Regions from separate parts of the Rhodoferax sp. XS2R6 genome, predicted to be linked through region 1. Evidence: predicted binding sites of a transcription regulator. Region 1 holds the regulator's gene; the other holds the start of a gene.
The links. Region 1 encodes sigma-54, which starts transcription at its own class of promoters, with help from an activator protein. Its sites were predicted from a motif close to TGGCANGNAANCTGCTTT; they were not measured.

Region 1 (4,024 bases):
TTCACGCACGGGCCTGGGCCGCTTCCGTGAGTTCCGCGTCAGCAACTACCAGCTGATGATGGATTTGATCCAGTACTGCCGCCACCATGGCATCGAAAAAATCTTGCAACTGCCCGACGTGGTGGAGCGTGTGGAGCTGTATTTTGAGCACGCGGCCAAGGCCAAGGAGCAACTGCTGCGCTGCTCCACCGTGCAGGGCAACTTGTTGGTGCTGGACCTGCGCAACGAAGACACCATCTTTGCGGTGAACCGTTTTATGGTCTACGCGCTGTTCCCGCAGACCAATATCTCTATCCACGTGTTGTGGGGTTTGCAGAAGCAAAACACCGTATTTGCCACCGGCAAGTCCATCACCAACCGCACTTCCAAAACCAATATTGGCGAGCTCATGCTGGGCTACGGTGGGGGCGGCCATGCCAACGCGGGGACCTGCCAGGTCGAGAATGACCGCGCGGCCGAGGTGCTGCAGGCGCTGGTCAAAAAAATTAACGCCGACGGCTGAGTCAGCCAAGGCGCGAAATGCGCAAAGCGCTCGGTACAATGGCCGAAGCGCTTTTCGAGCAAGTTTCGTGCCTTTATGAAAAAAACTATTCTGTCGGTGTCCTTGGGGCTGGTCCTGTCCAGCGTGGCGGGGTACGCCTGGGCCGAAAAGGCCGACCGCAACAAGCCCATGAATGTGGAGGCCGATGCCCTGCGTTATGACGACTTGAAGCAGGTGAGCGTCTTTACCGGCAATGTGGTGCTGACCAAGGGCAGCATCGTCATCCGCGGCGCCCAGCTCGAAGTGCGCCAGGACCCCGATGGTTACCAGTTTGGCTTGGTAACCGGCTCGGCGGCCACCCCGGCGTTCTTTCGCCAGAAGCGTGATGGGCTGGACGAATTCATTGAAGGCGATGGCGAAACCATCGAATATGACGGTCGGGCCGACACCGTGCGCTTCATCAAAAAGGCCCAGCTGCGTCGCTTCCGCGGTGCCACGCTGGCTGATGAGGTGACCGGTGCGGCCATCTTGTATGAGAACCTCAGCGACAAGTTCACCGTAGACGGCGCACCCAAGAGTGCCACCGCGCCCGCGGGCCGTGTGCGCGCCATGCTGACACCCAAACCGGACGCCCCAGCACCCACCACCCCCCAATCCAGTCCTACCCTGCGTGCCACGCCGCAACTTGAGAAGGCCGCCCAGTGAGTGCGCCCATCCAAGAAGCCCCGGACACCAGCACCGGGCGGCTGGAAGCCCGGCATTTGCAAAAGTCCTATGGCAAACGCCAGGTGGTCAAGGACGTATCGCTGGCCGTGCGCACTGGCGAGGTGGTGGGCCTCTTGGGCCCCAACGGTGCGGGCAAGACCACCTCGTTCTACATGATCGTGGGCCTGCTGCGCGCCAGCGCGGGCGACATCACCATCGACGGTCAGTCCATCGAACACATGCCCATACACCGCCGCGCGCGCCTGGGATTGGGCTACCTGCCGCAAGAAGCCTCGATATTCCGTAAGCTGAATGTCGAAGACAACGTGCGTGCGGTGCTGGAACTGCAGCGCGACGAGGCGGGCAACCCGCTCAAGTCGACCGAGATTGAAGCGCGCCTGACCGCGCTGCTGCAAGACCTGCGCGTGGAACACCTGCGCGAGTCGCCCTCGCTGGCCCTGTCGGGCGGCGAGCGCCGCCGTGTGGAGATTGCGCGGGCGCTGGCCACGCGGCCGCGCTTCATCCTGCTGGACGAACCGTTTGCCGGTATCGACCCGATTGCGGTGATCGAAATTCAACGCATCATCAACTTCCTCAAGGGCCGTGGCATCGGCGTGCTCATCACCGACCACAACGTGCGCGAGACCCTGGGCATCTGCGACCACGCCTACATCATCAGCGACGGCCATGTGCTGGCGCAGGGCACCCCCTCCGAGATCGTGAACAACGCCGATGTGCGCCGTGTCTATCTCGGTGAGCATTTCAAAATGTGATGAAGCAAGGGCTGTCTTTACGCGTTTCCCAACACCTGGCGCTCACGCCCCAGTTGCAGCAGTCCATCCGTCTGCTGCAGCTCTCCACGCTCGAGCTCAGCCAGGAAGTGGAGCAGATGCTGGACGAGAACCCGTTTTTGGAGCTGACCGAGGACCGGGCCGAGCGCGAAGACTTTGGGCTGAATGCCGTGGATGCCACGGTCAGCGAAGGCGACCGCTTGTCCGAGAGCAGCGAGGTGGATTACGCACCCAGTGCGGTGGCGGACTACGCCACCTCGACCAGCACCAGCAGCAATGACGAAGAAGCCACGCCGCTGAGCAGCAGCGACGAACCCAACTGGGAAGGCGACGGCACCACCGAAATGACGCCCGACGATGGCGAGTGGGGCGTGGACGCCAAGGCCAACAACCTGGGTGATGACGAAGAGAAAGACGCCACCGAGCTGGCGCGCTCCACCGAATCGCTGCAGGCCTTTTTGCACCGCCAGGCCCTGAGCCTGCGCACCAATGCTACCGATGCGGCCGCGCTGCGCTTCCTGATCGAATCGCTCAACGACGATGGCTACTTGGAAGACCCTTTGGAAGAGCTGGCGCGCAGCCTGAGCCCTGGCGACGAAGAACAGCTGCAAGACCTGGTGCACCACTTCACGGTGGCGCTGGGCCTGCTGCACAGTCTGGAGCCCGTGGGCGTGGGCGCGCGTGACCTAGGCGAATGCCTGCGTTTGCAGATCAAGGCCTTGCTGGCCCAGGCCGAGGTGGATGGTGAAGACGAACGCGCCGAGCTGCTGCGGGTGGCGCTGGGCATTTGCAGCAAACCCATAGACCTGCTGGCCAGGCGTGACATCAAGCGCCTGGTGCAAATGGGCGTGGGCAGCGATGCGCTGGTGCGCGAAGCGATAGCGCTCATCGCGCGGCTGGAGCCCAAGCCCGGACGCCGCTTCATCGACGTGGAGCGCAACATCGTGGTGCCCGACGTACTGGTGGTGTCGATTGGCAAGGTCGGCGGCATGCCGAAGTTCCGCGTGCAGCTCAACCCCGAGGTGATGCCGCGCCTCAAGGTGCACGACATTTACGCCAACGTGCTGCGCAACCACCGCGGGGGGCGCGACGGTGCCGGCCACGCCGCCCTGCAGCAGCGCCTGCAGGAGGCGCGCTGGTTCATCAAAAACATTCAGCAGCGCTTTGACACCATCCTGCGCGTGAGCACGGCCATCGTGGAGCGGCAGAAAAACTTCTTCACCCACGGCGAGCTGGCCATGCGCCCGCTGGTGCTGCGCGAAATTGCCGACGAGCTGGGGCTACACGAGTCCACCATCAGCCGCGTGACCACGGCCAAGTACATGGCCACGCCGTTTGGTACCTTCGAGCTCAAGTACTTCTTTGGCTCTGGTTTGGGCACCGAGAGCGGCGGCAATGCCTCCAGCACCGCGGTGCGTGCGCTCATCAAACAGTTCATCGCCTCCGAGAGCGCCAAAAAGCCCTTGAGTGACAACCAGATCTCTGACATGCTCAAAGAGCAGGGCATCGAATGCGCCCGGCGCACCGTGGCCAAATACCGCGAGGGCCTGAAGATCGCCCCCGCCTCACTCCGCAAAGCGCTATGAACCAATTGACCCTTTTTCTCCCCTGCGCCGCTGGCGTGGAGGAGTACCTGTCGCCGGAGATTTTGCAAATCACCGGCTTGCCGCCCGGCTGCGTGACCAAGCAGCGCGGTGGTGTGGCGGTGCGCACCTCGTTTGCGCACGCCATGTTACTCAACCTGTACAGCCGCCTCTCGCAGCGCGTGCTGGTGCTGGTGTCGTACACCGAATACCGCAGCGAACAAGACCTGTACCGCGCCGGCCTGCAAGTGCCATGGGAGCAATGGTTCACGCCCAAGGAGAGCATCAAGGTTGAGGTGACCGCGCAGCACAGCCCGCTGACCTCGCTGAACTTTGCCGCGCTCAAGGTGAAGGACGCCGTGTGTGACCGCTTCCGCGAAGTGGCGGGCGGCGTGCGCCCTGACGTGAACACGCAGTGGCCCGATGTGCGCATCTACGCTCACCTGACCACCGACAGCTGCTCG
Region 2 (4,024 bases), on a different contig from region 1:
CGGCCACGGTGCAGGCCTTGCGCGCCGAGGTGGCGCAGCGCTGGGACATGCCCACGCTCACCGCCCAGGTGATCGCCAGCCAAAAGCGCCGCCGTTTCCACTACGCGGCCCAAAGCCAGGGCGCCGCCCAGCCCTGGGACCACCAGCCCTTTCAGCCCGCCAGCCAGCGCTATATGCGCAACCACATAGCCCTCGACACGCTGGAGGCGCGTGCCCGTTTTCCGATTGTCCGTTCTGCCCAAGTCACTGTTTAAGCCACTGTTTCACCTCACCTTTCAGGAGTTCACCATGGGAAGTTATCGCTTTGTTATTGCGTCCTTTGCTGCGGCACTGGGCCTGTTCGCCGGCCAGGCGCAGGCCGCCGAGCCCGAGTCCTGCCGCCAGGTCCGCATGGCCGATCCGGGCTGGACTGACATCACCGCCACCAACGCCTTTGCCGGCGTGGTGCTCAGCGCCCTGGGCTACGAACAAAAAGTGGCCTCGCTGAGCGTGCCCATCACCTATGTGGGGGTGAAAAAAGAGCAGGTCGATGTGTTTTTGGGCAACTGGATGCCCGCGCAAAAAGCGCTGGTGGAGCCCCTGGTGAAAGAAGGCGCACTGGAAGTGGTGCGCGCCAACCTGCCGGGCGCCAAGTTCACGTTGGCGGTGCCCGGCTATGTGGCAGACGCGGGGGTGAAAACCTTTGCCGACCTGGCCAAGTTTGCCGACAAGTTTGACAAGAAGATTTATGGCATCGAGTCCGGCTCGCCCGCCAACCAGAACATCAAAAAGATGATCGACGCCAAGAGTTATGGTCTGGAGGGTTGGTCGCTGGTGGAGTCCAGCGAGCAAAGCATGCTGAGCCAGGTGGCCCGCAAAGAGAAAGGCAAAGACTGGATCGTCTTTCTGGCTTGGGAGCCGCACCAGATGAACACCAAGTTCCGCATCAGCTACCTGGATGGCGACAAGGACTACTTTGGCCCCAACTACGGCAGCGCCACGGTGAACACCGTGTCCCGCAAGGGCTACGCCACCCAGTGCCCCAACGTGGGCCGCCTGTTTGCGCAAATGGAATTCACGGTGGACCTGGAGAACAAAGCCATCTCCGAGGTGCTGGATACCAAGGTGGACGCCAAAGCGGCCGCTGCCAAACAGCTCAAGGCCAACCCCAAGGTACTGGATGCCTGGTTGGCCGGTGTCAAAACCTTCAGCGGTGAAGACGGGCTGGTGGCGGTGAAGAAAGTGCTGGCACTGAATTAAGGCGGTATTTGAATGTAAAAACGGGCGCTAGCGCCCGTTTTATATGCGCAAGCAGCTATGAAAATCATAGCTGCTTGCTGGCGTTGCGGTTTACCAGTTAGCTTCCCGCTCGGGGCTGGCGCTGATTTTGTGAATGGAGAGGTCGGCGCCGTCGTATTCCTCTTCCTGGCTCATGCGCAGGCCCATGGTGGCTTTGAGCAGGCCGTAGACCACAAAACCTGCGGCGGCCGCCCAGGCCACGCCCATGGCGGTGCCGATGAGTTGGGCGGCGAAGCTCACCCCGCCCAAACCGCCCAAGGTGGTGCTGCCGAAGATGCCGGCCGCAATACCGCCCCAGGTGCCACACAGGCCGTGCAGCGGCCAGACGCCCAGCACGTCGTCGATCTTCCATTTGTTCTGTGTCAGCGTGAACATCACCACAAAAATGGCGCCAGCCACACCGCCCACCACGAGCGCGCCTAGGGGGTGCATCAGGTCGGAGCCGGCGCATACCGCCACCAGCCCGGCCAAGGGGCCGTTGTGCACAAAGCCGGGGTCGTTTTTGCCCATCAGCAGGGCCACCAGCGTGCCGCCCGCCATGGCCATGAGCGAGTTCACCGCCACCAGGCCAGACATCTTGTCCAGCATCTGTGCACTCATCACGTTGAAGCCGAACCAACCCACGATCAGAATCCACGCGCCCAAGGCCAGGAACGGAATGCTGGACGGTGGATGCGCCGAGATCGCGCCGTCTTTGCGGTAGCGGTTGCTGCGTGCGCCCAGCAGCAGCACCGCGCCCAACGCGATCCAGCCGCCCACGGCGTGTACCACCACGCTGCCGGCAAAGTCGTGGAACTCTGCGCCGGTCAGGCCCTTGATCCAGGCCTGCACGCCAAAGTGCTGGTTCCAGGCAATGCCCTCAAAGAAGGGGTAGACCACGCCGACGATGACCGCCGTGGCAATCAACTGCGGCCAGAACTTGGCGCGCTCGGCAATGCCGCCCGAGATGATGGCGGGGATGGCGGCCGCAAAGGTCAGCAGGAAGAAGAACTTCACCAGCGCATAGCCGTTTTGGGCCGCCAGCTGTTCGGCGCTGATGAAAAAATGCGTGCCATAAGCCACACCGTAGCCCACCGCAAAGTAGACGACGGTGGACACCGAGAAGTCCACCAGGATCTTCACCAGCGCGTTGACCTGGTTTTTGCGGCGTACCGTGCCCAGTTCCAGAAAGGCAAAACCGGCGTGCATGGCCAACACCATGATGGCGCCGAGCAGGATGAACAAGGCATCCGCGCCCTGTTTGAGTGCTTCCATAAGTTCCTCTTGAATTGAAATGCTGCTTATTGGTGCAAATCTCAATGAAATTTGCGTTATGCACCAAAATCAAGCAAAAAGTGCGCCAGATTGGGGCTGGCATGGCCTGCAAGGCGGGCGGCTACAATGCAGACTGTCATTGGGGAGTAGCCGCCCTTCTTTATTGAGAGGGGCTTGCGTCAACAGACTTGTGGTGTCGGCAACGGCACCCATGGCGCAAGCAGAGCCCGTCACGCGGGTTTTGGCGAGACCTTTGACTGCACGCCTCTGATTTCGGCCGGGGGTGTCGTGCAGTCATTGGTAGGTCCCCGGCCATGGATCTCGTCATGGAAGCTTTTCTCCTCTCCACCGGTATCGTTGCGCTCGCAGAAATGGGCGACAAAACCCAGCTGCTCGCGCTCGTCCTGGCCGCGCGTTTTCGCAAACCCTGGCCTATCGTCTGGGGCATCTTGGTGGCCACCGTGGCCAACCACGCCATGGCTGGCGCGCTGGGCGCCTGGGTCACCACGGTCATCGGCCCCACCACCCTGCGTTGGATTCTGGGTGCCTCTTTTATTGCCATGGCGGTGTGGATGTTGATCCCGGACAAGCTGGACGACGAGGAGACCGACGCGCAGCCGCGCTGGGGCGTATTCGGCACCACCGTCGTCGCTTTCTTTCTGGCCGAAATGGGCGACAAAACGCAGATCGCCACGGTCATGCTGGCCGCGCAGTACAACGCCTACTTCTGGGTGGTGGCCGGGACCACGCTGGGCATGATGCTGGCCAATGCGCCCGTGGTCTGGCTGGGCGAACGGATGACACGGCTGGTGCCGCTGCGTGTGGTGCATCTGGTCTCGGCGCTGATTTTTGCGGGCTTGGGTCTATACGCCCTGCTGGCCTGAAAAGGCCTGCTTGGTATACTTTCCGCTCACAGCGCCAATTTGCTCCAGCTTGCGGGCGCTTAATAAATACAGCTAAACACGGACCCGCCTTTTGGCATTGCAACCCGGCCCGCGTTTAGCGTTGCCGGGTTTTGTTTTTTATGCTGATCGCCACGCCCCTGTCCATGACCTTCGACGCGCCTTTGCAGTTGCAAAGCGGCGCGTCCATCCATGGGTATTCGTTGAGTTACGAGACCTACGGCACGCTCAATGCCGACAAGTCCAACGCCGTGCTGGTGTGCCACGCGCTCAATGCCTCGCACCACGTGGCGGGCGTGTACGCGGGTCAGGACAAGTCCGAAGGCTGGTGGGACAACATGATTGGCCCGGGCAAGTCGGTGGACACCAACAAGTTTTTTGTCATTGGCGTGAACAATCTGGGCTCCTGCTTCGGCTCCACCGGCCCCATGCACACCCACCCCGATACGGGCAAGGTCTATGGCGCCGATTTTCCGGTGGTCACGGTCGAAGACTGGGTCAACGCCCAGGCCCGCCTGCTGGATGCCTTGGGCATCCAGACCTTGGCCGCTGTGTTGGGTGGCAGCCTGGGTGGAATGCAGGCGCTGAGC

Region 2: a site for sigma-54 is predicted at 2,603-2,620, ahead of AC097A_RS18275 (ammonium transporter). Genes of this name have one in related genera too.

Annotation. Positions count from the first base shown of each region.
Region 1 covers NZ_JBWMAY010000006.1:23,137-27,160, reverse strand. Annotated here, with positions in the region: gene AC097A_RS17350 (exopolyphosphatase) at 1-502, shown strand, start outside; gene lptA (lipopolysaccharide transport periplasmic protein LptA) at 578-1,186, shown strand; gene lptB (LPS export ABC transporter ATP-binding protein) at 1,183-1,959, shown strand; gene rpoN (RNA polymerase factor sigma-54) at 1,959-3,563, shown strand; gene AC097A_RS17330 (THUMP domain-containing class I SAM-dependent RNA methyltransferase) at 3,560-4,024, shown strand, end outside.
Region 2 covers NZ_JBWMAY010000007.1:28,408-32,431, reverse strand. Annotated here, with positions in the region: gene betC (choline-sulfatase) at 1-254, shown strand, start outside; gene choX (choline ABC transporter substrate-binding protein) at 289-1,239, shown strand; gene AC097A_RS18275 (ammonium transporter) at 1,330-2,532, opposite strand; yybP-ykoY riboswitch at 2,662-2,855, shown strand; gene AC097A_RS18270 (TMEM165/GDT1 family protein) at 2,859-3,416, shown strand; gene metX (homoserine O-succinyltransferase MetX) at 3,557-4,024, shown strand, end outside.